One region of the Duganella sp. LjRoot269 genome, then DNA from elsewhere that is predicted to be linked to it. Evidence: predicted binding sites of a transcription regulator. Region 1 holds the regulator's gene; each other region holds the start of a gene.
What was found. Region 1 encodes sigma-54, which starts transcription at its own class of promoters, with help from an activator protein. Its sites were predicted from a motif close to TGGCANGNAANCTGCTTT; they were not measured.

Region 1 (7,207 bases):
GAAGGCGCTGTCGTCCGTCTTGAGCGAGGCGACGATGGCCGGCACCGAGCCGGCGCCGAAGTGGCGGTCGATGGCGGCGCGCTCGGCCTCCAGCTTGCCCTCGGCCGGCCTGTAGGGGGCGGCGAAGGCGGCGATCGCCTCCGGCAGTTCCGCGCCCGCGGTCGACTCCAGGATCGCCTCCAGCACCTCCATGTCGGCCACGGCCGCGTAGTGGTCGGCCAGGCCGGCGTACAGCGCGTCGGCCGCGCCTATCGTCACGCCGGTCAGGCCGAGATAGTAGCCCAGCTTGCCCGGCGCGCGCGGCAGGAAGTAACTGCCGCCCACGTCAGGGAACAGGCCGATGTTCACTTCCGGCATCGCCATCCGCGTGCGCTCGGTGACGATGCGCACGCGGCAGTCCGGGCCGCCCTGCGAGACGCCCATGCCGCCGCCCATGACCACGCCGTCCATCAGCGCGATGTAGGGCTTGGGATAAAAATGAATCAGGTGGTTGAGCGCGTATTCCTCGCTGAAGAAATCCTCCAGCAGCGCGCTGCCGCCCTGCGGCGAGCCACGGCCGACGTCGTAGAAGAAGCGGATGTCGCCGCCGGCGCAGAACGCCTTTTCGCTGCTGCTGCGGATGACCACGGCGGCCACCGAAGTGTCGTCGCGCCATGCCAGCAGCGCCTGCGTGATGTCGCGCACCATCGCCAGCGACAGCGAGTTCAGGGCCTTGGGCCGGTCCAGCGTGATGGTGCCGGTGCCGTTGCCGACGCTGGTGTGGACGTATTCGCTCATGAGTAAAAAGGGCTGAAGGAAAAGCCCTATTCTACTGCGACTTCGGCGCCGCCAGATGTTCGAGCGGATTGGGCAGATTGAGGTCGCCGCCCAGGCGCGGCTGCCATTGCTTCTTCGCCGGCACCTCCTGCGGCTTGCCTTCGTGGCGGCCGTAGATGGTGGTCACGTCGAGCACGCCGACGCGCTCCTGCTCGAAGCCGGTGGCCTTGGCGATGCCCGACGGATCTGCCGACGCCGCAACGGTGAACTTGACGATCTGGTCCAGCTTGGGATCATGCAGGTCCAGGATCGATGCGATCATCACCAACGGCACGGTGGCGTACACCTGGTAGTGCAGCGCCTTGGCCGCGCGCTCCATCTCGGCCGGCAGCGAACCGTCGGCCGCCATCTGCCCCATCGCGTGGTCGAACACCTTGCGGCCCCAGCCCAGGTAGCGCTGGTCGCCCGTCACGCCGCCGACCGCGGTGACGGCCAGGCCTTCCCAGTAGTAGTGGTTGTTGCGGCCGCCCTTCTTCGCATCGGAGTGCGCCATCGTGGCGTCGGCCAGCGTCTTGAGCCAGCCTTCGATGGCCTGCTGCTGCGCGGCGCCGGCGGCCGGCTTCAGGCGCGCATAGCTGAGCGCCATGCCGCCCAGCGTCCACTTGCGCACGTAGTAGGCCTGCTCGCTGGACAGCTTGCCCAGCATGGCCTTCTGCCCGGCCCAGCTGGCCAGCCAGGTCAGCGCGCAGGCGCCGTCGGCCGCGTTGGCCTTGGGGTCGAGCTGGTAGGCGGTGGCGCCCTTCGCCACCTCGGCCAGGAAGTCTTCGATCGGCTTGGTGTTGGCGATGTTGCGCGCCCGTAGCACCGGATCGATGACGGAATGGTGCGCGTCCGAGTAGTAGCTGTTGGCGTCGATGTCGATGCGGGCCGGCGGCGGGGCTTCGCACGCCAGCGCCGCGCCGGTGGCGAGCAGGCCAAGCAATGACGTGCTGGCAATCAGGTGAGATTTCATGGGAGGGCTCATCAAGTTAAACGTTTAACTATCTTACCTCAAAAAAGGGCGCCGATGCGCCCTTAGTCGAGTGGTGCCGGGGCCGTTGTTATAGGGCGGCGGCAGCGGGTTCGTAGCTATCCGGGAGATGCTTGATCGCATCGTGGCCGTGCTCTTGGACCTTGGCTTTGTATTTCATGACCTGCCGATCCAGCTTGTCGATCAGCGTATCGATGGCGGCGTACAGGTCCTGGGACAGGCTTTCCACGTAGACGGTTTTACCCGACATGCGCAGGTTGATTTCAGCCTTCTGGCGTTTCTCTTTCTCTTTAAGGTTATCTACAGTCAGAATGACAGCAATATCAATCACTTGATCAAAGTGGCGTGTGACGCGTTCGAGCTTGTTCTGCACGTATTCACGGATGGCCGAGGTCACTTCGAGATGATGTCCACTGATGGTGAGATTCATACACACTCCTAAAGATGATGTCGCTTCTTACGGTTAGTGCGTGGCCCATTACTACCGGGCGCGCAGGAACCAAGTAACTACAAAGACTTGCGGAGACTGACTGGCGGGATTTTCAACGCTTCGCGATATTTGGCAACAGTTCGTCGCGCAATCACCATGCCTTGTTCTCCCAGCATGTCCGCAATCTTACTGTCGGATAAAGGATTTTTCGGGTCTTCTGCTCCTGTCAATTGCACGATGAGTGCGCGTATCGCCGTCGAACTTGCTTCCCCTCCCGCTTCGGTGGCGACATGGCTACCAAAGAAATATTTCAACTCAAACATGCCGTGCGGGGTCAGCATGTATTTTTGAGTTGTTACCCGAGAAATAGTACTCTCGTGTAAACCCAGTGTATCAGCAATTTCGCGAAGCACAAGGGGGCGCATGGCAACCGCGCCGTGCGAGAAAAAGTTCTTTTGTCTTTCTACTATCGCCTGGGCGACGCGCAGGATGGTGTCGAAACGCTGGCGCATATTCTTGATCAGCCACTTGGCTTCCTGCAGCTGCGCGCCCATCGCGCCCTCGCCTTTTCCCTGCTTGAGCAGGTTGGCGTACATGGCGTTGACGCGCAGGCGCGGCATGACGTCGTTGTTCAGGCTGACCTGCCAGCCGGTGCGCGATTTCTTGACGATGACGTCCGGCACCACGTAGTCGGACACGTCCGACGCGAACGCCGAACCGGGGTGCGGATTGCACTGGCGGATCACGGTCTGCGCCTCGCGCAAATCCTCGTCGTCGCACAGCAGCGCTTTTTTCAGCTTGTTGAAATCGCGCTGGGCAAACCACGTCAGATGGTTTTCCACGATGGCCAGCGCCATGCGCCGCGTCACCATCGGCACGCCCGGCAAGCGCTTGATTTGCAGCGCCAGGCACTCGGAGGCGTTGCGCGCGCCCACGCCCATCGGATCAAAGCTCTGCAGCAGCGACAAGGCGGTCTGCAGTTCGTCGATGTCCAGTTCCAGCTCCTCCGGCAGGCGGGCGTGGATGTCCTCCAGCGATTCCTCCAGGTAGCCGTTTTCGTCGAGCGCGTCGATGATCAGCTCGACCAGCGCGCGGTCGCGCATTTCCAGCACCGTCACGCGCATCTGTTCCATCAGGTGCTCGCGCAGCGTGCAGTGGTTGGCTTCGAGCTGCGGGCGCGCGTCCTCGTCGTCGGGCGCCTTGCTGCGGCCGGCGTCGCTCCAGTCGACGTCGGCGTCGCTGCTGGTGCTTTCGGTGTCGGCGGCAGGGCCGTCGTAGTTGTCGGCGTCGGCGGCCGGCGCTTCCTGCGCGTTGGGCGGGCCTTCCGGCGGCGCGTCGCCGACCGGGGCCTGCTGGCTGATGGCGCCGTCCGACAGCAGCCGCAGCGAGCGGTCCAGCGGGTCGTCGAGACGCTCCAGCAGCGGGTTATCGGTCAGCAGCTGTTCGAGTTCCTGGTGCAGCTCCAGCGTGGACAACTGCAGCAGCCGGATCGACTGCTGCAGCTGAGGTGTCAGCGCGAGGTGCTGCGACGTGCGCAGTTGCAATGACTGTTTCATGGGGTAAGGCTACATCCTGAAGTGTTCACCCAGGTACACGCGACGCACCGACTCATTGGCGATGATGTCGTCTGGCCGGCCTGAAGCCAATACCGTGCCCTGGTTGATGATATACGCGCGGTCGCAGATGCCCAGCGTCTCGCGCACATTGTGATCGGTAATGAGGACGCCGATGCCGCGTTCCTTGAGGAAGCGCACGATGCGCTGGATCTCAATGACGGCGATCGGGTCGACCCCGGCGAATGGTTCGTCGAGCAGCACGAAGCGCGGATTGGTGGCCAGCGCGCGCGCGATCTCGACCCGGCGGCGTTCGCCGCCCGACAGCGACAGCGCCTGGTTTTCGCGCAACTTTTCGATCTGCAAATCGGCCAGCAGGGTATTGAGCCGTTCATCAATTGCAGCCTTGGATAAAGGCTTGCCGTCCACTTTCTGGATTTCGAGGACGGCGCGGATATTTTCTTCCACGGTCAGCTTGCGGAACACCGACGCCTCCTGCGGCAGGTAGGACAGCCCCAGCGACGCGCGGCGGTGGATCGGCAGGCTGGAGATGTCGGTGCCGCTGATGTCGATGGTGCCGGCGTCCGACGGCACCAGGCCGACGATCATGTAGAACGAGGTGGTCTTGCCGGCGCCGTTGGGGCCCAGCAGGCCGACCACTTCGCCGCACTCGACCTGCAGCGAAACGTCGTGCACGACCTGGCGCTTGCCGTAAGTCTTTTGCAGGCCTTTGACGATCAGGGTGCTACCGCAGGATGGTTCCATTTATTTCCCCGGCGTAGGCGTGGTGGCGGAGGCGGCGGGAGCCGAGGCTGCAGGCGGACGGATCGTCGGCTGGATCACCATGGTGCCGCGGCCTGCACCCGGTTTGCTGACGCCAGAGACGTTGTTCTTGACATCGAAATGTTCGGTGCGGCTGTCATAGGAAATGAATTCGCTGTCGACTTCACTGGCCAGGCGACCGCCCTCCAGTTGGCGTACCTTGGCCTTGGCGAACAGCTTTACCAGGTCGGTCTTGTCGCTGTACTCGATGCGTTCGGCTTCGCCCTCAATCCACTGGTCGCCAGCGCCGTCGCGCTTCTGGCGGAAGGTGGACAGCGTGCCAGGCGTGCTGGTCAGCACGACAAAGTTATAGCCTTCCGGATCGGTCGTCACGACCGCCTTTGGCGATTTCATCAGCAAGGTGCCGCGGGTCAGCACGACGTTGCCGATCAGCGTCTTGATTTGCTTGACGTCGTCGATCTGCAGATCGTCGTAATCGATCTTGGTCGGTTTGTTGGCGTCGGCTTTTTCCGCATGGGCCGCGCCAGCCGCCATCAGCAGCATCGCGGCCGTCAGGATCAGTTTTTTCATCATCATTCCATTCTTCATCATTGGTTCTTTCAATGGCCGCGCGGCGGCACGGTCAGTTGCCCGCGTCCGCCCAGTTGCACCTGGCGGGTGGCGTTGTTGGCCTTCATGCCGACGCCGTTGGCCGTCGCGTTGCCCATTTCCAGCGCGACCGGCGCCGTGGTTTCCATTCTTTCCTCGTCCGGGAACACGGTCAGCGCCGGGGTCGTCATGCGCATCGCCTGCGCTTGCGGCGTGGCCGGGCGCACGACGTCCACATTACCATTGAGCTGGACCCGCGTATTGCCCTGGTCGACATGCGCGGTATCGGCATGGATATTCATCGGCGGCTGGTTGCCCGCCAGGCTGTGCACGTAAGGCTTGTCGATGTCGGAAGCGTCGTCGACCGGACGGTGGGTCAGCTTGTCGCCGGAAATGATGTAGGCCGGCTGGCCCGCCTTGTTCATGCGTACGAGGCTGAAGCGGTCGATGATGTAGTCCGGCTCGTTGCGGTGCTGGTCGGCCTGTGCTTCCTGGCCGGCCTGATTGACCACCTGCACCAGCCAGAAGCTGCCGACGGCGACAAACACGCCGACGACCATGATGACGGTCAGCTGCCAGCGGTGGGCTGTTCTTTTACGCATGACTGATCCCCGTCAAACCAGGAACTGCGCCATCACGCGCTCGTAGCTGCCCTGCGCGTGCAGCAGCAGTTCGCACACTTCGCGCACGGCGCCGCGGCCGCCGGCGGCGACGGTGGTGTGGTGCGCGCGCTCGAGCACTTCGGCGCGGCCGTTCGGCACGGCGACGGCGAAACCGACGCGCGTCAAGATCGGCAGGTCGACCACGTCGTCGCCGATGAAGCCGACCTGCTCGGCGGTGAGGCCGGTCTTTTCCAGCAGCGCGTTGAACGGCGTCAGCTTGTCGTGGCCGCCCTGGTGCAGGTGGGCGATGCCGAGGTCGGCGGCGCGCTTGATCACCTGCGGCGACGTGCGCGCGCTGATGATGGCGGTCTGCACGCCGGCTTCCTGCAGCAGCTTGATGCCCAGGCCGTCGTGCACGTTGAAGGTCTTCAGCGCCTCGCCCTCGGCACCGTAGTGCAGGCTGCCGTCGGTCAGCACGCCGTCGACGTCGAAGATCATCAGCTTGACGCGGGCGGCCCGTTCGACATACGTGAATTCAGTCATCAGATCACCTTGGCGCGGGTCAGGTCGTGGATGTGCAGCGCGCCGACCAGCTTGCCGTCGGCGTCGGTCACCAGCATCTGGTTGATGCGGTACTGCTCCATCACGGCGACCGCGTCGACGGCCAGTTTTTCCGGCGAGATCGAGCGCGGGTTGGCGTGCATCACGTCGCGGATGATGACCTTGCTGAAGTCCTGGACCTTCTCGATCATGCGGCGCAGATCGCCGTCGGTGAACACGCCGACCGGCTTGCCGTCGGCGTCGACGATGGCGGTCATGCCCATGCCCTTCTGCGTGATTTCCAGCAGCGCGTCGGTCAGCTTGACGTCGGCGGTCACCTGCGGCACGGCGTCGCCGCTGCGCATGACGTCGCGCACGTGGGTCAGCAGGCGGCGGCCCAGCGCGCCGCCCGGGTGCGAGCGGGCGAAATCCTCTTCCTTGAAGCCGCGCAGGTCCAGCAGCGCGACGGCGATGGCGTCGCCTAGCGCCAAGGTGACGGTGGTCGACGTGGTCGGCGCCAGGTTCATCGGGCAGGCTTCCTTGGCCACGGCCACGTTCAGGTGGACGTCGGCGATGTCGGCCAGGCTGGAGCCCGGCTTGCCGGTCATCGCGATGACCTTGCTGCCCATGCGCTTGACCACCGGCAGGATGGTCATCAGCTCGGCGCTTTCGCCGGAATACGAGATGGCGATGAAGGCGTCGTCGGCGGTGACCATGCCGAGGTCGCCGTGGGCCGCTTCGGCCGGATGCACGAACAGCGCCGGCGTGCCGGTCGAGGCCAGCGTGGCGGCGATCTTGCGGCCGATATGGCCGGACTTGCCGATGCCTGACACGACCACGCGGCCCTTGCAGTTCAGCAGCAGGGAAATTGCCTGAACGACACTATCGTCGGTCTCCAGACGGGCATTCAGGGCGGCGATCGCCT
Region 2 (7,207 bases), 6.0 Mb from region 1:
CATTCGAGGTTGAAATCTTCGATGCGCCGCTGGGCGCGGAGATACTCGGCCTGGACCTGAACCGTCCGCTGTCCCAGCGCGATTTCCAGCGCATCCATACCGCCCACCTGGAGCACCACCTGCTGGTGTTCCGCGACCAGCGCATCACGCCGCAGCAGCAAGTGGATTTCAGCCGCCGTTTCGGCGCGCTGCAGATCCACGTGCTGCGCAATTTCCAGCTGCCTTCGAACCCGGAGGTGCTGATCATCTCCAACATCATCGAGGACGGCAAGCCGATCGGGCTGGGCGACGCCGGCCACTTCTGGCATTCCGACCTGTCGTACAAGGAAACGCCGAGCCTGGGCTCGATGCTGCACGCGCAGGAGCTGCCGGCCGAAGGCGGCGACACGCTGTTCGCCAACATGCACCTGGCGTGGGACACCTTGCCCGCAGCCTTGCGCAACGCCGTGCAGGGCTTGCGCGCGGAGCACAGCTATCTGGCACAATATGAAGAACTGCGCCGCCGCAATCCTTACCGCCCGCCGTTGACGCAGGCGCAGATCGACGAAGTGCGGCCGGTGCTGCACCCCGTGGTGCGCACGCATCCCGAGACGGGCCGCCGCGCGCTGTTCGTCAGCGAGCATTTCACCACGCGCATCATCGGCATACCCGAAGGCGAGAGCCGCGCGCTGCTGGACGAATTGTTTGCGCACAGCGTGAAGCCGGAGCATATCTACCGCCACCGCTGGGCGCCGCACGACATGGTGTTCTGGGACAACCGCTCGCTGATGCATCTGGCGGGAGGCACGCCGGATCACTTGCGCCGCAAGCTGTACCGCACCACCATCGAAGGCGACACGCCTTTCTAATTTCAAGGAAACCCATGTACAGATTGACTTCCCGCCTGATCGCCGCCGGGTCTGCTCTCACCCTCGCGTTGAGCTTCGCCACCGCGGCCCAGGCCGAGGGACGCATCCGCATCGCCGAACAATTCGGCGTCGTCTACATGTTGCTGAACGTGGCGCAGGACCAGCAGCTGATTGAAAAACAGGGCAGGAAGAACGGCATCGACATCAAGGTGGAATGGCTGCAACTGTCCGGCGGCCCGGCCGTGAACGACGCGCTGCTGTCCGGCGCCATCGATATCGCCGGCGCCGGTGTCGGTCCGCTGCTGACGATCTGGGACCGCACGTCGGGCAAGCAGAACGTCAGGGGTGTGGCGTCGCTGGGCAGTTTTCCCTACTACCTGGTCAGCACCAATCCCAAGGTGAAGTCGATCGCCGACCTGACCGGGAAGGACCGCATCGGCCTGCCGGCGGTGCAGGTGTCGGTGCAGTCGCGCATCCTGCAGTACGCGGCGGCGAAGCAGTGGGGCGACAAGGAATTCGCGCGCCTCGACAAATTTACCCAGACCTTGCCGCACCCGGATGCGACGGCGGCCGTCATTGCCGGCGGCACGGAGATCAACGGCCACTTCGGCAATCCGCCGTTCCAGGAGCAGGAGCTGGCCGGCAATCCGAACGCGCACATCGTGCTCAATTCGTACGACGTGCTGGGCGGCCCGAGCTCGGCCACGGTGCTGTATGCAACCGAGAAGTTCCGCAACGAGAATCCGAAGACCTATCGCGCCTTCACCGCCGCGCTGGCGGAGGCGGCCAGGTACGCAGCCGGCAATCCGGAAGGCGCGGCCGACGCGTACATCCGCGTCAGCAAGAGCAAGGTCGATCGCAACCTGCTGCTGAAGATCATCAAGAACCCGCAAGTACAGTTCAGCGTGGAGCCGCAGAATACCTACGGCCTGTCGCAGTTCCTGTACCGCGTTGGCGCGATCAAGAAGCAGCCCGCCAGCTGGCGCGACTACTTCTTCGACGATCCCGTGATCACGCAGGGTGGCTGAGATCATGAGCTTCCAGGTGGTACGTCCAACCAGCGGCATCGCGCCTTTGCTGAAAGCGGAGAGGGTGAGCCTGGAGTACGGCGCCGTGCGGGCCACGCACGACGTCAGCTTCGATGTGTATCGCGGCGACCGCTTTGTGCTGCTGGGGCCTTCTGGCTGCGGCAAGTCATCGCTGCTGAAGGCCGCAGCGGGCTTCATTAAGCCAAGCGGCGGCGGCATCAGCATCGACGGTGCCGTCGTCACCGGGCCAGGACCGGACCGCATCGTCGTGTTCCAGGAGTTCGACCAGCTGCCGCCGTGGAAGACGGTGAAGGAGAACGTCATGTTCCCCTTGCTGGCGACGAAGCGCCTGCGCCGCCGCGAGGCGGAGGAGCGGGCGCTGCACTGGATCGCCAAGGTGGGCCTGGCCGGCTTCGAGAACGCGCATCCGCACACCTTGTCCGGCGGGATGAAGCAGCGCGTGGCGATTGCGCGCGCGCTGGCGATGCAGCCGGAAATGCTGCTGATGGACGAACCCTTCGCCGCGCTCGACGCGCTCACGCGGCGCAATATGCAGGAGGAGCTGGGGCGCTTGTGGGAAGAGCTGCGCTTCACGCTGCTGTTCGTCACCCACTCGATCGAGGAGGCGCTGGTGGTGGGCAACCGCATCTTGCTGCTGTCGCCGCATCCGGGGCAGGTGAGGGCGGAGTTGAACAGCCACCAGTTTAGCCTCGACAGCGCCGGCAGCGCCGAGTTCCAGGCCGCCACGCGGCGTATCCACAGCCTGCTGTTCGATGCGCCGCCCGCCGCGCCGGCCGAGCGGAGTGTCGCGCTATGAGCCTGCTTCTCGATCCGCCGATCCGCCAGGAATGCGAATACATCACCGCCGCTCCGTCGCAGCGCGAAGCCGACACCACGCCGCGGCTGCAGCGCGCATGGCGCCAGGCCTGGCTGCGCAAGACGTTCATCCTCATGCTGCTGGCCGGCCTGTGGCAGGCGGTCGCCCGCTGGACCGACAACGACCTGCTGCTGCCCGGCTTCCTGCAAACCGCGCAAGCCTTCATCGGCGGCATCGCCAGCGGCGAGCTGACGGGCCGCATCGGCGCCTCGCTGTCCGTGCTGTCGCAGGGCTATGTCGTCGGCGTGCTGGCCGCCTTCGCGCTGACCGCGCTGGCCGCGTCGACCAGGATCGGCCGCGACCTGCTGGAGACGCTGACCTCGATGTTCAACCCGCTGCCGGCCATCGCGCTGCTGCCCCTGGCCCTGCTGTGGTTCGGCCTCGGCCGCGCCAGCCTGATCTTCGTCATCGTGCATGCGGTGCTGTGGCCGCTGGCGCTGGGCGCCTACGCCGGATTCCAGGGCGTGCCCGAAACGCTGCGCATGGCCGGCCGCAATTACGGCCTGCGCGGGCTGCGCTTCGTGCTGCAGATCCTGGTGCCGGCCGCGCTGCCGTCGATATTGTCCGGCCTGAAAATCGGCTGGGCCTTCGCCTGGCGCACGCTGATCGCGGCCGAGCTGGTGTTCGGCACCACCGGCGGCCAGGGCGGCCTCGGCTGGTACATTTTCCAGAACCGCAACGAGCTCTACACCGACAAGGTTTTCGCTGGCCTGGCCGCCGTCATCCTGATCGGGTTGCTGGTGGAGAACGTCGTATTCCGTCCACTGGAAACGTTCACCATCCGCCGCTGGGGCATGCAGCGCTGAAGGATGGGCTGGCAGGATTTCGGCTTTGTGCCGTAGAATCTGCAAATGCACATCAAAATTACTGGTTTGATTCTTGCTTGCTTAAGAGTCATGAACCACACTCCGTCCCTCGTATGACCATGAAACATTTACGTATCGTGGTCGTCAACACCATCATCCACGCCGGCGACGAGGATGATGAGTCGCTGCGCGCCCAGGCCGAGCGGGCCCGCGCGCTGCGCATCGGCCTGCTGGAGGCGGGTTACGACATCGTCGCTTCGCTGCCGCCGGACATGTACCTGCCCGAGCGCATCGCCCAGCTGCAGCCGGACATGATCATCGTCGATGCCGAGTCCGACGCGCGCGACGTGCTGGAGCACATCGTCATCGCCACGCGCGACGAGCGCCGGCCCATCGTCATGTTCACCGAGAGCGAGGATACCGAGAGCATGGAGGCGGCCATGGCGGCCGGCGTGTCGGCCTACATCGTGGCCGGCCTGCAGAGCGAGCGCATCAAGCCGGTGCTGCAGGTGGCGCTGGCCCGCTTCAAGCGCGAGCAGAAGCTGCTGGACGAGCTGTCCGACACCAAGAGCAAGCTGGCCGAGCGCAAGATCATCGAACGCGCCAAGGGCCTGTTAATGGAACGCCAACGTTTCACCGAAGAGCAGGCCTTTCAAAAGCTGCGCAGCATGGCGATGAGCAAGAACCTCAAGCTGTCCGAAGTGGCCCAGCGCATCATCGACGTCGAAGACTTGCTCGGCTAAATCCCCCGTCCAAAATGATGCACTGCGCAATAGCGGTGCATTTTTTTGCGCCACGGCGCGGCGCGCCTCTCCCCGTTTTTTGCCCATGCCCCTCTGTAAACCCTGCTGGCACGGACCTTGCAGTAGCTCAAGTATGCGCAATGTCGCGCACGATGATTCCCGCCAACGGCGGCGGGGACCACCAGACAACGATGTCTACACTCATGAATTCGTTCATGTGGGTAGACTTTTTTTTTGGGGATTTGCGATGGAATATAAAAAGCTACAAGCGGGCAGCGACCTGCCATCCGGCGGCAACGCCGACACTGGCGTCAATATCAAACGCCGGCAAATCATCCAAGGCGCAAGTCTAGTAGCTGGGGGGAGCATGTTGGGATTGTCAACGGGTGGGGTATGGGCGGCTGGTTCGGACAAGCCGGAAAAGGAAGAAATCAAGATCGGCTTCATTCCGCTGACCGACTGCGCCTCCGTGGTGATGGCGTCGGTGCTGGGGCTGGATAAAAAATACGGCGTCAAGTTCGTGCTCAGCAAGGAGGCCTCATGGGCCGGCGTGCGCGACAAGCTGGCCAACGGCGATCTCGACGCGGCCCATGTGCTGTATGGCCTGCTTTACGGCGTACAGATGGGCATCGGCGGCCAGAAGAAGGACATGGCGGTGCTCATGAGCCTGAACAACAACGGCCAGGCCATCACGCTGTCCAAAAAACTGTCGGACAAGGGCGCGGTCGATGGTGCATCGCTGGCCAAGCTGATGCAGACCGACAAGCGCGAATACACCTTCGCCCAGACCTTCCCGACCGGCACCCACGCGATGTGGCTGTACTACTGGCTGGCCGCCAACGGCATCAATCCGATGAAGGACGCCAAGGTCATCACCGTGCCGCCGCCGCAGATGGTGGCCAATATGCGCGTCGGTAACATGGACGGCTTCTGCGTGGGCGAACCATGGGGCCACCGCGCCATCATGGACGGCATCGGCATCACCGCCACCACCACCCAGGACATCTGGAAGGATCACCCGGAGAAGGTGCTGGGCTCGACGCTGGAATTTGCCAAGAAGTATCCCAACACCTGCCGCGCGATGATGGCCGCCATCCTCGAAGCGGGCAAGTGGATCGATTCGTCGCTGGCCAACAAGAACAAGATGGCCGAGGTCATCGCCGACAAGTCCTACGTCAACACCAGCAAGGATGCGATCGACCAGCGCATCATGGGCCGCTACCAGAATGGCCTGGGCAAGACCTGGGACGACCCGAACCACATGAAGTTCTACAACGACGGCGCGGTCAACTTCCCTTACCTGTCGGACGGCATGTGGTTCATGACGCAGCATCGCCGCTGGGGCCTGCTGAAGGACGATCCGGACTACCTGGCGGTCGCCACGGCGGTCAACCAGATCGACCTGTACAAGGATGCCGCGGCGATGACCAAGACGCCGGTACCCAAGAGTCCTCTGCGCAGTTCGAAGTTGATGGACGGTTCCGTTTGGGACGGCAAGAACCCGAAAGCGTTCGCCGCCTCGTTCAAGATCAAAGCCTGATAGGAGAATGCCATGAACGCCATGCTCCAGCCGGAAAGCGCCGCGCCAGTCGCGGCGGCCATCGAAGCTCCTACCGCGGCCGCACCGGCGCGCCGCCCGCGCCGTCCACTGGCGGCCAATTCCGCGACCCGCGTGCGGCAGCAGGTGTCCGCCACGGCGATGAAGATCGTCGCGCCGCTGCTGGGCGCGGCCTTGCTGGTGCTGGTCTGGCAGATCATCACCACCAACAACTCCGCCTTCCCGACGCCGCTGGCCACGCTGCAGGAAGCGGTCAAGTTGTTCTCCGATCCGTTCTACCGCACCAGCCCGAACGACCAGGGCATAGGCTGGAACGTGCTGGCGTCGCTGCAGCGCGTGGCGGTGGGCTTCGGACTGGCCGCCATGGTCGGCATTCCGCTGGGCTTTTTGATCGGTCGCGTGCAGTTCGTCGGCAACATGTTCGGCCCGATCATCAGCTTGCTCAAGCCGGTGTCGCCGCTGGCCTGGCTGCCTATCGGGCTGCTGGTGTTCAAGTCCGCCAACCCGGCGGCCATATGGTCTATCTTCATCTGCTCGATCTGGCCGATGATCATCAACACCGCCGTCGGCGTGCAGCGCGTGCCGCAGGACTACATGAACGTGGCGCGCGTGCTGAACCTGTCGGAGTGGAAGGTGCTGACCAAGATCCTGCTGCCGTCGGCGCTGCCCTACATCCTGACCGGCGTGCGGCTGTCGATCGGCACCGCATGGCTGGTGATCGTCGCGGCGGAAATGCTGACCGGCGGCGTGGGTATCGGCTTCTGGGTGTGGGACGAGTGGAACAACCTGAATGTCCCGCACATCATCATCGCCATCGTCGCCATCGGCGTGGTCGGGCTGATGCTGGAACAGGCGCTGATGGCCTTGGCCCGTGCCTTCACCTACGAACAAGTATCGAACTAAGGAGCACCATCATGGACGAGCCAAAATTCATCGATATCGAAGGCGTGGAAATGGTCTTCCATACCAAAAAAGGCGTGTTCCACGCGCTGCGTGAAATCGACCTGACGGTGCGCAAGGGCGAATTCATCACGCTGATCGGCCATTCGGGCTGCGGCAAGTCGACGCTGCTCAACCTGATCGCCGGCCTGCTGAAACCGACCGACGGCGTGCTGTTGTGCGCCAACCGGGAAATCGCCGGACCGTCGCCGGAGCGCTCGGTGGTGTTCCAGAACCATTCGCTGCTGCCGTGGCTGACCTGCTACGAAAACATCCACCTCGGCGTGGAGCGCGTGTTCGGCAAGACGGAAACCCGCCAGCAGCTGCGCGAGCGCACCATGCAGGCGCTGGCGCTGGTCGGCCTGACGGCGGCCGAGGCCAAGCGTCCGCATGAAATCTCGGGCGGCA
Region 3 (7,207 bases), 300 kb from region 1:
GTGGTTCATGATCAGAAGAAGCCCAGCGCGTTCGGGCTGTAGCTGACCAGCAGGTTCTTGGTCTGCTGGTAGTGGTCCAGCATCATCTTGTGGTTCTCGCGCCCGATGCCCGACTGCTTGTAGCCGCCGAACGCGGCGTGGGCCGGATACAGGTGGTAGCAATTGGTCCAGACGCGGCCGGCCTGGATGGCGCGACCGACACGGAAGGCACGCGAGCCGTCGCGCGTCCACAGGCCGGCGCCCAGGCCGTACAAGGTGTCGTTGGCGATGCGCAGCGCATCCGCTTCGTCCTTGAAGGTGGTCACCGACACCACCGGTCCGAAGATCTCCTCCTGGAAGATGCGCATCGAGTTATCGCCCTTGAACACCGTCGGACGCACGTAGTAGCCGTCCTTCATGTCGCCACCCTGGACGTTGCGCCCGCCGCCCGCCAGCAGCTGTGCGCCTTCCTGCTTGCCGATGTCGATGTACGACAGGATCTTTTCCAGCTGCTCCTGCGAGGCCTGCGCGCCCAGCATGGTGCTGGCGTCCAGCGGATTGCCCTGCTTGATCGCCGCCACGCGGGCCAGCGCACGCTCGATGAATTTTTCGTAGATCGATTCCTGGATCAGCACGCGCGAGGGGCAGGTGCACACCTCGCCCTGGTTCAGCGCGAACATGGCGAAGCCTTCGAGGCATTTGTCGAAGAAGGCGTCGTCGGCGTCCATCACATCCTCGAAGAAGATGTTCGGCGATTTTCCGCCCAGTTCCAGCGTGACGGGAATCAGGTTCTGTGCGGCGTACTGCATGATCAGGCGCCCGGTTCCGGTCTCGCCGGTGAAGGCGATCTTGGCGATGCGCTTGTTGGACGCCAGCGGCTTGCCGGCCTCCAGGCCGTAGCCATTCACCACATTCAGCACGCCCGGCGGCAGCAGGTCGCCGATCACTTCCAGCAGTACCATGATCGAGGCGGGCGTCTGCTCGGCGGGCTTGAGCACCACGCAGTTACCGGCAGCCAGCGCGGGCGCCAGCTTCCACACCGCCATCAGGATGGGGAAGTTCCACGGAATGATCTGGCCGACCACGCCGAGCGGCTCGTGGAAATGGTAGGCATAGGTTTCGGCGTCGATCTGTGCCACCGAGCCTTCCTGGGCCCGGATGCAGCCGGCGAAGTAGCGGAAATGGTCGATCGCCAGCGGAATGTCGGCAGCGGTGGTTTCGCGGATAGGCTTGCCGTTGTCGATGGTTTCGGCGGTGGCGATCAGCGCCAGGTTGGCTTCCATGCGGTCGGCGATCTTGTTGAGGATGTTGGCGCGCTCGGTCTGCGAGGTCTTGCCCCAGGCGTCCTTGGCGGCGTGGGCGGCATCCAGCGCCAGCTCGACATCCTCGGCGGTGGAACGCGCCACTTCGCAGAATACCTGGCCGGTGATCGGCGTGACGTTGCCGAAGTATTCGCCCTTGACCGGCGCGACGAACTTGCCGCCGATGTAGTTGTCATAGCGTTGTTTGAATGGATTGGCAACGCCCAGTTTGCTGATGTCTGCGAGATTCATGTCGTCCTCTTTCTGCTGTGGTTATGAGGCCGCTGTAAAGCGTAGCGGCGGTGGGTACTGCGCCCTCTCCTTTTCGCAAGCACCGTGCCAGCACCGCTCATACAGGGGAATACCGTGCGGCGAGGGTGCTACGGCCTGTCGCGGCCGCGTGACAACTGTTCATCTTTGGAACAGTTGTGTGCCGATGGAGCAGCGGGATCAGCGGATCACCACACCCCAAGGCAGCTCGCCGACGGCAATGTCCGGCTGCTTGACGGCGCCGGCCGTATCGATGACGGAAACACTGTTCGAGCGGCCGTTGGCCACGTACAACCTGGCGCCGTCCGGCGTCAACGCCATGTTCCAGGGCCGCTTGCCGACGGCGACGGTGGCCACTACGGCATTGGTGGCGGTGTCGATCGCCATCACGCTGCCGTCGATACCGTTCGAGACGTAGACCAGGCGGCCGTTCGGATGCACCGCTATGCCGTTGGCGTTCCTGCCGGCGGGGATGCGCGCCACCGCCGTCAAGGTCGCCATATCGACCACATACACGGCGTTGGCCAGCTCGCAAGCCACATAGGCGCGGGCGCCGTCCGGACTGAAACCCATGCCGCGCGGGCGCATGCCGACGGCGGCGGAGCCGCTCTGGCGCCGTGCAGCGACATCGATCACGTCGACCTGCTCCGCCTCCTCGGCGCTGACCAGCAGCCAGCGTCCGTCCGGGCTGAACACGGCGTGCTCGGGATTCTTGCCCCGCACAGGAATATCGGCCAGCACCTCGCCGCTGCGGGCGTCGATCAGCGTGACGCTATTGCTTTCCTCGACCGCCACGGCGACATAGCGGCCGTCCGCCGACGCGCCCACGCCCTCCGGCGACTTGCCCAGTGCAATGCTGCGCACGACGGCGCCGCTGGCGGTGTCGATCACCAGCAGCGCGTTGCTGACGGCATCGGTCACGAACAAGCGCGTGCCCGCCGGATCGGCGGCGATACCGCGCGGCCGCCTGCCGGCGGCAATCTGGCGCAGCACTTTATCGGTGGACGTATCGATCACGCTGACGGTTCCTGATTTTTCATTCGGCACGTAGGCTAGAGGCGCGGCCCATGCCGGGCCGGCCAGCAGGAGGAGCAAAGATAGAAGGATGCGGGAGCTGTTCATGGAGTCGCCTTTCAGAAAATACCCATACCATTGCAATCGCCATGCCACGCATAAAAACCGGATGGCAGGTATATTGCTTACTGGTCCGATATAACACTGACCAAAACGGAGACAACATGAAGCAATCCCTTTTCCCCTTGAATGCGGTGGCGGCGCTGTTCGCCCTTGGCAGCGGCGCCGTGGCCGCCGAGGAAGCCGGCGTTCCGCCTGACGTGGTGGTGGTCAGCGCCACCCGCGTAGGCCACACCGTGTTCGACATGCCCGCCGCGATCGACGTGATCGACGCCGCGCGGATCCGCGACGGCCAGGCGCGCGTCAACGCCAGCGAGGCGTTGGCGGCGGTGCCCGGCCTGGTGGCACAAAACCGCCAGAACTATGCCCAGGACCTACAGATATCCTCACGCGGCTTCGGTGCCCGCTCGGCGTTCGGGGTGCGCGGCGTGCGGCTGATCGCCGACGGCATCCCGGCCAGCATGCCGGATGGCCAAGGCCAGGCCGCCACCTTCAATCTCGACATGGCCGAACGCATCGAGGTATTGCGCGGGCCGTTTTCCGCCATCTACGGCAACCACTCCGGCGGTGTGATCCAGCTGTTCACACGCGAGGGCGAAGGCGCGCCATCGGTTGAAACCACGCTCACGGCAGGCAGCTATGGCAGCCGCAAGGCCGACCTGAACGCCCAAGGCAAGCAGGCCGGCGTCGGCTATGTGCTGGACGCCTCGCGCTTCGAGACCGACGGCTACCGCGCACACAGCGCCGCCACCCGCGACCAAGCCTACGCCAAACTGACGCTGGCGCCGGTGGAAGGCGCCACCTTGGCCATCGTCGCCAATGCGCTGCGCCAGGATGACACCCAGGACGCGCTGGGCGTCACTTGGGCCACCTACCAGCGTGATCCGCGCGCCGGCGAGATCGACACCACCGACACGCAAACGCCGAAACGCACGCTGGCAGACCGCTACAACACCCGCAAGAGCATCGACCATCAGCAGATCGGCGCCAGCTGGGAGCAGCGATTCGGCGAAGACCGTATGCGCGTCACCGCTTACGGCGGCAATCGCGGCGTGATCCAGTACCAGGCGTTCTCCAAGGCCTTCCAGGCGCCCGCCACACACTCCGGCGGCGTAGTCGATTTTGACCGCGATTTCTACGGCACGGACCTGAACTGGCTGCACGTCGGCCAACTGGCGGGCGGCAAGCTCAGTACCACCGTCGGTGTTGAGTACGGCCGCTCCAGCGACGCGCGCAAAGGCTATGAAAACTTCATCGGCACACAGTTCGGTGTCAAGGGCGCGCTGCGGCGCGACGAGAACGATAAAGTGACCAACCTCGATCCTTACGTACAAGCCGAGTGGGAAGCCGGCGCGTGGATGCTGAGTGCGGGCCTGCGCCACAGCAGCGTGAAGATTTCCGTTGACGACCACTTCCTCGGCAATGGCAACGACAGCGGCAGCCTCGATTACAGCCACACCACACCGGTACTGGGATTGCTGTACAAGCTGACGCCAGGGCTGAACGTGTACGCCAGCGCCGCACGCGGCTTCGAGACGCCGACGCTCAATGAGTTGTTCTACTCAGGCACCGGCGGCGGCTTCAACTTCCGTCTGCAACCGGCGCAAAGCACCCACCTGGAAGCCGGCATCAAGGCTCGCCTGGGCGAGCAGACACGCGTCAACGCTGCGGTGTTCCAGGTCCGTACCCGCGACGAACTGGTGGTCGACAGCAGCAGCGGCGGCCGCACCAGCTACCGCAACGCCGGCCGCACGCTGCGTCAGGGGATGGAGTTGTCGCTCGACAGCTCCTGGCACTATGGCCTGAGCACGCGCATGGCGCTGACGAGCCTGCGCGCCGTCTACGACCGGGGCTTCGGCACGGTGCTGGAAGGCAGCCGCCTGCCGGGCGTGCCGAATGCGAACGCCTACGGCGAACTGGCTTGGAAAGACGGCGCGGATCGTTTCGGCGCGGCGCTGGAGGCGGTCGCCAGCAGCAGGATCTATGCGGAAGACGCCAACGCCGACAAACCGGCGCCTGGCTATGGCGTGCTCAATGCGCGCGTCAACGCCGGCCAGCAATGGCAGGGCTGGCGCTTCAAGCAATTCGTGCGTTGGAACAATCTGCTGGACAAGCAGTACGTCGGTTCGCTGATCGTCGGCGACACCAACAAGCGCTATTACGAAGCAGCGCCTGGGCGCAATTGGCTGCTGGGCGCGAGCGCCCAGTATCAATTCTAAACGGTTCTAGAAGCGATAACGCAGTCCGGCCGCCACCGAACGTGGCGCGCCGGGTGCGACAAAGCGAGCTTGATCCGCCTCGCCGCCAGGCTGCAGCAGCGCGCCGCTTGGGAACATGTCGGTCGCGACCGCGCCAAAGCTTTCGTAGCGCCGGTTGGCCAGGTTGGTCACGCGCGCGTACCATTCCCATTTCGGCGCGGGCTGGTAGCTGGCGTGCACGCCAAGTAACGCATGTCCGCGTATGCGCCAGTCTGTCCCTTGCGGCGCGGCCTTGCCGTCCTCATTGCCCTGGGTGCTCATGTCCGACACCGCCATGATGTCCGCGCCCAGCGTCAACGCCGGCGCCGGACTCCACTCCACACCCAGCTTGAAGGTATGGCGAGGCAGTCCCGCCAAACGGGTGCCGGGCGTGACGTGGACATTGCGAACGCCGGTAAACAGGTCGCCTTCCGCATCGTAGGCCGCATCCAGATAGCTGTAGCTCAGACGCGCGTACCATGGACCGAAACGACGGCTGGCGCTCACGTCGGCGCCCTGATGGCGCGTACGCTCGAAGTTGGAAAAATAGCCCTGCTGCGCCAACGCAGCGCTGCGGAACAGGATATCGTCATGATTCACGGTGCGGTAAACCGACACCGCCGCCGTGTCGCCGCGCGCGCCCTGCCAGCGACCGCCGGCTTCCGCGGTGCGCGACACCACCTGTTTCAAATAGGGATCCGATTGCAGGCCGACAGGCAGGCGACATGGCTGCGCAGGATCGGCGCAACCGAGTTCGATCACCGTCGGTACCCGGTTGCTCTGCGACAGATTGGCGAACAGCGTCCAACCGGCACCCATGCCACGCGCAACACCGATGGCGGGATTGAGCTTGCGGTAGCTGAAGGTCTCGCGCGGCTGCGGCGCCTCGTCACGGCGCAACTGGTTGCTGACGCTGGCATGGTTGTAGCGCGCCGACGCGGTCAACCAGGTGCTGCTCGCCACGATCCAGGTATCGGCCGCGTACAGGCCGGCCGCGCGTGAACGGCCGTCGACAGATGATCCAGCCTGGCGCTCCTGGCCGGCATCCATGATGACCGAACGGTCGGCGGCAAAGCCGGCTTCCTGATCATACTGCGCAAAATCCACGCTGCTGCGGTCGAAGCTCAGGCCCATCACCAACTGGTGGGCGCCCGCGTTCCTGCTGAAGTGGGTGCTGAAGCCCTGGCTGTTCTGCCGGGTCTCGGTGATATTGTAGGAAGCGGGATACCGGCTTTCGCCTTCAACGTAGTTGTCGCTGATGTCGCCGTTGACGGTACTGCGGCGGCTGTTGCGCGCGTACAGGGACATTGCCAGCTCGGTGTCTTCGTCAAAGCGGTGCGTCATGCCGAGAACAATCTGGTGCAGGCGGTTGCGTGTCTCGTCGGGCGAGGTATAGACGGCGCGGCGGTTCTCCTGATACAGGCCATCAGGCAGCAGGCCGTTTCCTATCAGCCGGCTGCGGGCTGCCAGCAGGGCTATGCTCCAGTCGTTGTCGCCCGCGACGCCCGCCAACTTACCGTAGATATTCCCCAGCCGGCCATCGGATTGGTCGCGCCAGCCCTTGTCATTGAAGGCCGTGCCGGCGATGAAAACGTTCCAGCGTTCGCCGCTGTCGTATCCGTAGGCCAGGTCCGCGCGGCGCTGGCCATTGCTGGTGGCCGATATGCCGGCATCCAGGCCAGGATGGCTCCTGCCGGATTTACTGGTCAGTACCAGCGCACCGCCCAATGTATTGAGTCCATACAGCGGGTTCGACCCCGGCGCCAGCATCACGCTGCCGACCGCCGCCTCCGGCAGCATGTCCCAGTTGACGACATCGCCGAACGGTTCGTTGACGCGTACGCCGTCAAGATAAACCGAGATGCCTTGCGATGCGCCCAGCACCGGCGACGCGCGGAAGCCGCGATAGGTGATGTCGTTCTGGAACGGGCTGCCGGAGATCTCGTTGACGTTCACGCCGGTCAGACTGCGCGCCATGAATTCGCCGATATTCTGGCCGGCGGATGCGCCCACCTGGTGTGCATTCGCCGTCTGCACCTGATAGGGCAATTGGTTCCGGTCCACACCCAGCCCAGGCAACGGCGCGACACCGACGATATCCACCGACAGCATGGAGCTTGCCGGGTAGGCCGGCGACGCCCCCTCGGCCGCCATCGCCCCGCCCCACGCAAGCAGTATCCCGCTCGCGACAGCGCAGCGGCGCGTCATGGTGTCTGCTCATGCACGCCATATTTGGCAAATATGGCTTTCAACTCGCCGCTTGCCTTCATTTCGTTGACGGCGGCC
Region 4 (7,207 bases), 5.1 Mb from region 1:
AGGAGCAGGTGCGCGAGGCTGCGCTGAGCATCCTCGGCCTGCGCATCGATCCCGAGCCGTTCAGCGTCTTCGCCGCCAGGGACAAGATGTTCGGCCCGCTGACGCGCGCGCAGCCCGGCCTGCGCATCGTGCAGTCGGCCACCGTGTTCGAGGCGCTGACGTGGGCCATCATCGGCCAACAGATCAACCTGTCGTTCGCCATCTCGCTGCGCCGCACCTTCATCTTGCAGGCCGGCCGCCAGCACAGCAGCGGCTTGTGGTGCTACCCCACCGCGGCCGACGTGGCGCGCCTGACCGTCGACGACCTCACCAGCCGCAAATTCTCGCGCGCCAAGGCCGAGACCTTGCTGCGGCTGGCCCACCTGGTCAACGACGGCGAACTGCTGCTGGACGTCACACCAGCCAATAGCATCGAACAGATTTCGGCCGCGCTGCTGGCCGTCAAGGGCATCGGCCCGTGGACCGTCAACTACGGCCTGCTGCGCGGCTATGGCTATGCCGACTGCTCGCTGCACGGCGACGTGGCGATCCGCGCCGCGCTGCAAGCCTTGCTGGGCGAGGACGCCAAGCCCGACATGCCTCGCACCGAAAAAATCCTCGCCCAATACAGCCCTCACCGCACCATGGCCGCTGCCCACCTGTGGGCCAGCCTGCATCCTCGCGATCCCGAGTAGATTTTGCTTGAGCCTGACGCTACGTCAGGCTTTACGATCGGCTGCATTAACGTGAAGGAGATGACCATGCAGCCCACATCCGCCCCCAAGCCCAGCGCCTGGATGACCGCCACCCTGCGCGCCGCGCACCAGTTGTTCGATGAGCCGCTGATCCTGCGCGACTCTGTCGCCCTGCGCATCCTTGGCGCCGATGCCGAAGCCCGGTTGCGCGCCGATGGAGTACGCCAGCGCCACCAGCTCTCCGTCGCAATGCGCACCACGATGGCGGTCCGCGCCCGCCTCGCCGAAGACAGCTGGTACGAAGCGCAGCGCCGCGCGGTCGACCAATACGTGATCCTCGGCGCCGGCCTCGATACCTATGCCTATCGTGCCGACTGCGCGCCATCCGCCCGCCTGTTCGAGGTCGACCTGCCGGCCATGCAGCAATGGAAGCGCGATTGCCTGCGCGCGGCGGACATCGGCGAACCTGCCGCGCTGCGCTACGTCGCCACCGATTTTGAAAACGACTCGTTGAGCGCGGATCTGCAGCGGGCCGGCCTGGCCGACGACAAGCCGGCCTGCCATTCGTGGCTGGGCGTCACCATGTATCTGCGCCCGGACCAGGTGATGCACACCTTGCAGGACATCGCCAATTGCGCGCCGGGCAGCAGCATCGTGTTCGACTACCGCGTGCATGACGACCAGCTGACCGATGCCGAGCGCGCCGGCCTGCAAGTGGTGACCACGGCGCTGGCCGCGCAGGGCGAACACCTGCTCAGCTCTTTCGATCCGCAAAAGCTCGAGCACATGCTGGGCCGCTTCGGCTACAGCCAGGTCGAACACTTCGGCCCGAAGGAGCTCACAGAACGCTATCTGGCCTGCCACAACAACGGCCAGCGCCTGAGCGGCATCTTCCGCATGATCAGGGCCACGGTTTGACGTAAACTATGCGGCATGGATAAATCAGTACTGAAGATCGGCGAACTGGCCGCGCGTTCCGGCCTGACGGTGCGCGCGCTGCACCACTACGACAGCATCGGCCTGCTGACGCCGTCGGCACGCGCCGATTCCGGCTACCGTCTCTACAACCGCACCGACGTCGCGCGGCTGCACAACATCCAGGCGCTGCGGCGGTTCGGCATGTCGCTGGCGGACATCGCGACCTTCCTCGCCAGTCCCGACGCGCCGTTCGCCGACATCGTCGCGCAGCAGATCGCCGCGCTGGGCAAACAGATCGAACAGGCGACCGCGCTGCGCGCGCAGCTCGCGCAACTGCAACAGCAAATGGCAAGCGGCAGCGATCCCGAACTGGAAGACTGGCTGGCGGCGCTGGAGCATATGAACCTGTACGAACGATACTTCACGCCGGAGGAGTTGCGGCGCCTGCCCTTCTGGCAGCAGGATGCGCGCCGCAACGCCGCCTGGATCGCGCTGGTGGGCGAGGCGGAAACGCTGATGGCGCAAGGCGTGCCGGCGGACGACCCGCAAGCGGGCGCGTTGTCGGAACGCTGGATGCAAACGTTGGAGCGCGATACCGCCGCCAATCCGGAGTTTGCGCGCCGCCTGACGCTGATGCTGGACCAGGAGGCCGCGGCCCAGCAGCACACCCGCATCACGCCGGCGCTGAAGCAGTATGTGTCGGCGGCGTTTGGCGCGCGCAAGCTGTGCATCTACGCGAAGTACCTGAGCGCCGACGAGATGCGCGGCATGCGTGAGAACAACGGCAAAAACCAGAACGAATGGATTGCGCTGATCGCCGACGTGCATCGGCATCTGGAAAGCGGGATCCCGCACGACGCGCCGTCGGCGCAAACGCTGGCGCGCCAGTGGATGGCGCTCTACCTGGCGCAGATCGGCGGCGATCCGGCCACGCTGGCCAAGATCCGCGCCGCGCACGACCAGGAACCCGCGCTGTTGAGCGGCACCTGGGTCACTCCCGCCATGCTTGACTACATCCGCCTGTCCTACGCCACGCTGGCTTGATCGAACGTAAGGTGATGCTCCATATTGTGTCCTAACATCGCGGAGGTGCCCACCGCCCAGGAGACCAGTATGCCCCGCCCCCCCGTAGATTCCACCGGCCGACGCGTGCCGCGCGCAGCCCTGCTGCTGCTGACGTTGACGCTAACCGCCTGCAACACCGCGCGCGACACCGACTCCTTGATGGCCGAAGCCCGGCAATATCGTGCCAAAGGCGAAACCAAGGCCGCCATCATCGAACTGAAAAATGCCCTGCAGAAGGCGCCCGACAATGCCCGCGCCCGCCTCTTGCTGGGGGAGGTCTATATTGAATCGGGCGATACCGCGTCGGCCGAAAAAGAAATGCGCAAGGCCGGGGAGCTGGGCATCGGGGACGTGGAACTCATGCCGCGCCTGGGCAAGGTGATGCTGATGCAGGGGCAATTCAAGAAACTTATCGACGACGTCAAGCCGGACCCGGCCAGCCCGCACCAGACGGAACTGCTGGTATTGCGCGCCAACGCGTATCTGGGCCTGGGCGAGACGGCGCAGGCCCAGGCACTGTTCGACGAGTTGCTGGTGAAAAACCCGGATCTGCCCGAAGCCATGCTGGGCCTGGCAAAGATCGCCGCCTTGTCGCAACACCTGGACCTTGCCACCCAAACTATCGAACGCGCCCTGGCCAAGCATCCCGACAATATCGAGTGCCTGCGCTTCAAGGGCGACTTATTGCGCCTGCAGGGAAAAGACGCGGCGGCCCTGCTGGCATACAAGCAAATTCTGACCTTGCAGCCGAACAATACCCAAGCCCATATCGACAGCGCCACCCTCCTGATCCAGGCCAAGAAGCTGGCCGAGGCCCGATCCGAGATCGACGCCGCCCGCAAGAACGCGCCGGGCACCCTGCCGGTGATCTACACCCAGGCCTTGCTCGACTTTCAGGACGCGAGATATCCGGCGGCCCGCGATGCCTTGCAGCAGATATTGCGAGTGATGCCCGAGCACATGCCCAGCATCCTGTTGATGGGTTCCGTGCAATTGGCCATGGGCTCGTATCTGGAAGCCGAATTATCGATGCGCAAATTTCTCGACGCAAATCCGCGCCATGTCTACGCCAGCAAGCGCCTGGCCGGACTCCTTTTGAAGGGCGGCAAGGCCGACGATGCCATCGCCGTGCTGGACCCGCTGCTGGAGGCGAATCGAACGGACGTGGAGCTGCTGGCCCTGGCGGGACAGGCGCAGATGCAGGCCAGGCATTTCGCCAAGGCGGCCGACTACTTCCAGGCGGCGAGCGACCTCGCACCGCAAACGGCCAGCTTGCACACGTCGCTGGGATTGAGCCGCCTGGGCGCCGGGGAATCGGCACGCGCAGTCGGCGAGCTGGAACAGGCAACCGCCCTGGACGACAAGAGCGGCCGGGCCGGCATCCTGCTGGCGATGACCCACTTGCGCAACAAGGAATACGACAAGGCACTTCTGGCGGTTGAGGCAATGGAACGGCGCGACGGCAAGAATCCGCTGGTGAAAAACATGAAAGGCGGCATCCTGCTGTCCAAAAACGACCTGGCCGGTGCGCGCGCCGGCTTCGAGCAGGCGCTGGTGCTGGACCCGGCCTATCTGCCGGCCCTGGAAAATCTGGCGCAAATGGACTTGGCGGAAAAAAAGCCTGAACGGGCGCGCCAGCGCTACGAAGCTGCGCTCGCCAAGGACAAGAAGAACGTGGGCCTGATGACGGCATTGGCCAAGCTTGCCTTCGCACAGAACAACAACGCGGAAGCGGTGCGCTGGCTGGAACGCGCCACCAGCGAACGTCCCGACGCCCTGACGCCGGCATTGCTGTTGGCGAATCTTTACCAGCGTTCCGGCGAAAAGGAAAAATCGCTGAAGCTGGCGCAAGCGCTGCAGACGGCGCATCCGAACAATCCCGACACGCTCGCGCTGCTGGCACGGATCCAGATCGCGAACGGCAACTACGAAGCCGGGCTGGAAAGCTATACCAGGCTGGCCGAACTGCAACCTGCGTCGGCCGCCGTGCAACTGAGCATCGCCTATGCCCAGGTCGCGCTCAAGGACAAGGACGGCGCCCTCGCTTCGGTCAAGAAAGCATTGCGGTTGAAGGAAGACTGGTTCGAAGCCCAGGTCCTCGCGGCGACCTTATTAGTGGAAAGTAAAAGCTACCCGGAAGCGCTGGCCATCGCCCAGACCGTACAGCGCCAGCGGGCCGATCTGCCAGCCGGGCTGACGCTGGAGGGCGACATCTGGATGGCCCAGCATAAACCGCAAGAGGCGCTGCAGGCCTACGAGCGGGCATTTAAGATGAGCAAGTTGGCGCCCCTGGCGATCAAGATCCACCAAGCCCTGCTTCTGGCGGGCAAAACCAAGGAAGCGGACCTTCAAGCCGGCCAGTGGTTGCAGCAGCACCCGACCGATCTCAGCGTCCGGCTCTACCTTGCCAGCGCCAATTTGGCGGACGGACGATATAAGCCGGCGATCAGCTTGTTCGAGGCCGTCATCCGGCAAGACCCGAAAAATGTCGTGGCGCTGAACAACCTGGCCTGGGCCTACCAGCACGAGAAGGATGAACGGGCCCTGGCGACCGCCGAACGGGCTTACCAACTGGCCGGCACCAGCCCCGGCATTCTTGATACCCTGGGCTGGATATTGCTCGAGAAAGGCGATACGGCCCGCGCCCTGCCCCTGCTTCAAAAAGCCAGGGCGCTGGCGCCCGATGCGACCGAAATCGGCTACCACCTCGGCCTGGGCCTGATGAAGTCGGGCGACAAGCGCGCCGCGCGCACCCAATTCGAACAGCTGCTGGCCGCCAACAAGGACTTCCCGAAGCGTCCCGAAGTGAAGGCGATGCTGGAATCCTTGTAACTACACTCCGGGGTACTGTCGGCTTTTTTTACATCTTTGCGCGAAGAGCCGAAAATATTCCGGAAATTTTTGAAAAACTGTTTTAAAACAGCCACTTAGAAACCCTTCCAAACATGGCGTGGCATTTGCTTAGTAGTGGATAGCTGGCTGGTTCCAACCGGCCGGCAAGGTATCGAAACCCACACCGTTGCGTAGCGACTCTCCATTCATCTAGGAAGGAAACAAAATGAAAAAACTTACCATTCTCAGCGCTCTGCTGGGAGCGCTCTTTTCGGTCGGCGCGGCCCAGGCTACAACGCTGGACACCACCAGCGCCGCCAACGTGCTAATTTCCGGCAATCCGGGAGAGGCTCTAGGCGGTGACGGCATTCTGCAAAATTTCACGGGCATCGACTGGCATCAAAACGGCGCGGGCCTGGTTCAGGGCTTTACGCTCACCCCGGCTAACAATGCCGGCGATTTCGCCGATTTCACCCTGACGTACCAAGCATTCGCCGCAGCCATCGGCACCACGTCGGCCACGCCGGATCTGCGTGTAGCCCCGCCCGGTCCCGCAGTCGGTACCTATGAGCTGACGACGATCGCCACCTTGCATGAGCGGGCCACTTGCCTTAACGCCGGTTGCTCCACGGTTGCGATCACCTTCACTCCCGCCACCAGCAGCAACTGGACGGTTTATTTCGATAACACGCCCGATGCCAATCAAGCGGCCGGAACCGGATTCACGGATGGCGCGGTGATGCTGTCGGGTAGCTGGGATTCGGAGCTGTCGACCTTCCTGGCGACCGGCACGTCCGGCACCCCCGGCGCCACCGGCGTTGGCTCGGCCACCTTGGTCGGCACCGTGTTGTTTACCAATGCGGCCTATGTTTCGCCAGCCCTGGCCGGCACCCGCTTCGACACGACGCTGCAATTCCCCGGACCGGACGCACCTGGCTTCACGCGTCCGCTCCTGGTCAATGGCATCGCCACCGGTCCGAATACCGACTCGCAATTCGTGTTGAATGTGGATGGTGGCCAGCAGTTCACGCCCGTGCCTGAGCCAGCCACCCTGGCGCTGGTTGCCGCAGGCATCTTCGGCATGGGCTCGTTCGGCCGCCGGCGCGAAAAACAAAAATAGTCCGTGGTCCGGGCTTGCAATCGAAGGCCGGTGCGCTGGGGCGCACCGGCTTTTTTTTTCATGCCCGGCCTGTCTCTATTTCAGGCGGCGCGCCGGGCTGCCTCCCCATATTTCGCCGCTCCCGATGTGCGTGCCTTTGACGACCAGCGAATTGGCCGCCACGATCGAGTTGTCGCCTATCGTCACGCCGGACAAGACGACCGCATGGGCGCCTATCGTCACATGGTCGCCTATCGTAATCAGATAGTGGCCCAAGGTATCGCCCTCGATCACATGCGGCACCAGCAAGGCCGTTTCGCCGACCACGCTGTTGGCGCCTATCGTCACAAACGACGGATCGTAGATGATGCCCGAACTGTAGGTGTTGTCGCCCAGGCGCGCGCCCAGTCCAAGATAGATCAGCCGCATGATAGGGATCGGAATAATTCCGCCGCGTATCAGGGAATTAAAAAGTATCAGGTAAAACAAGACATACACCTGATAGATGAATTCCTGCCTGGAGCCGAACTCGATATTTCCTTCGTGTAGAGGCAGCGCCCACATGAAAATACGAAATATGAGCATGCCGTACAGGTAGACCAGGACCACGGCTGCCGCG

Region 2: ACSQ3S_RS30955 (CmpA/NrtA family ABC transporter substrate-binding protein) is a predicted target of sigma-54. The motif match lies at 4,409-4,426, and genes of this name have one in related genera.
Region 3: ACSQ3S_RS05465 (beta-propeller fold lactonase family protein) is a predicted target of sigma-54. The motif match lies at 2,702-2,719, and genes of this name have one in related genera.
Region 4: pepA (flocculation-associated PEP-CTERM protein PepA) is a predicted target of sigma-54. The motif match lies at 5,604-5,621, and genes of this name have one in related genera.

What each region holds. Positions count from the first base shown of each region.
Region 1 is NZ_CAXUSL020000001.1:964,042-971,248, reverse strand. It holds gene ACSQ3S_RS04235 (enoyl-CoA hydratase/isomerase family protein) at 1-777, opposite strand, end outside; gene ACSQ3S_RS04230 (alginate lyase family protein) at 809-1,768, opposite strand; gene hpf (ribosome hibernation-promoting factor, HPF/YfiA family) at 1,857-2,216, opposite strand; gene ACSQ3S_RS04220 (RNA polymerase factor sigma-54) at 2,294-3,772, opposite strand; gene lptB (LPS export ABC transporter ATP-binding protein) at 3,782-4,534, opposite strand; gene lptA (lipopolysaccharide transport periplasmic protein LptA) at 4,535-5,128, opposite strand; gene lptC (LPS export ABC transporter periplasmic protein LptC) at 5,152-5,742, opposite strand; gene ACSQ3S_RS04200 (KdsC family phosphatase) at 5,755-6,285, opposite strand; gene ACSQ3S_RS04195 (KpsF/GutQ family sugar-phosphate isomerase) at 6,285-7,207, opposite strand, start outside.
Region 2 is NZ_CAXUSL020000001.1:6,926,059-6,933,265, reverse strand. It holds gene ACSQ3S_RS30980 (TauD/TfdA dioxygenase family protein) at 1-848, shown strand, start outside; gene ACSQ3S_RS30975 (ABC transporter substrate-binding protein) at 863-1,876, shown strand; gene ACSQ3S_RS30970 (ABC transporter ATP-binding protein) at 1,881-2,693, shown strand; gene ACSQ3S_RS30965 (ABC transporter permease) at 2,690-3,559, shown strand; gene ACSQ3S_RS30960 (ANTAR domain-containing response regulator) at 3,679-4,302, shown strand; gene ACSQ3S_RS30955 (CmpA/NrtA family ABC transporter substrate-binding protein) at 4,670-5,842, shown strand; gene ntrB (nitrate ABC transporter permease) at 5,855-6,763, shown strand; gene ACSQ3S_RS30945 (ABC transporter ATP-binding protein) at 6,775-7,207, shown strand, end outside.
Region 3 is NZ_CAXUSL020000001.1:1,262,823-1,270,029, reverse strand. It holds gene ACSQ3S_RS05475 (DUF779 domain-containing protein) at 1-9, opposite strand, end outside; gene adh (aldehyde dehydrogenase) at 12-1,532, opposite strand; gene ACSQ3S_RS05465 (beta-propeller fold lactonase family protein) at 1,731-2,672, opposite strand; gene ACSQ3S_RS05460 (TonB-dependent receptor family protein) at 2,789-4,903, shown strand; gene ACSQ3S_RS05455 (TonB-dependent receptor) at 4,910-7,129, opposite strand; gene ACSQ3S_RS05450 (substrate-binding periplasmic protein) at 7,126-7,207, opposite strand, start outside.
Region 4 is NZ_CAXUSL020000001.1:6,074,349-6,081,555, forward strand. It holds gene ACSQ3S_RS27190 (DNA-3-methyladenine glycosylase family protein) at 1-674, shown strand, start outside; gene ACSQ3S_RS27195 (class I SAM-dependent methyltransferase) at 741-1,592, shown strand; gene ACSQ3S_RS27200 (MerR family transcriptional regulator) at 1,608-2,636, shown strand; gene prsT (XrtA/PEP-CTERM system TPR-repeat protein PrsT) at 2,706-5,489, shown strand; gene pepA (flocculation-associated PEP-CTERM protein PepA) at 5,716-6,609, shown strand; gene ACSQ3S_RS27215 (DapH/DapD/GlmU-related protein) at 6,685-7,207, opposite strand, start outside.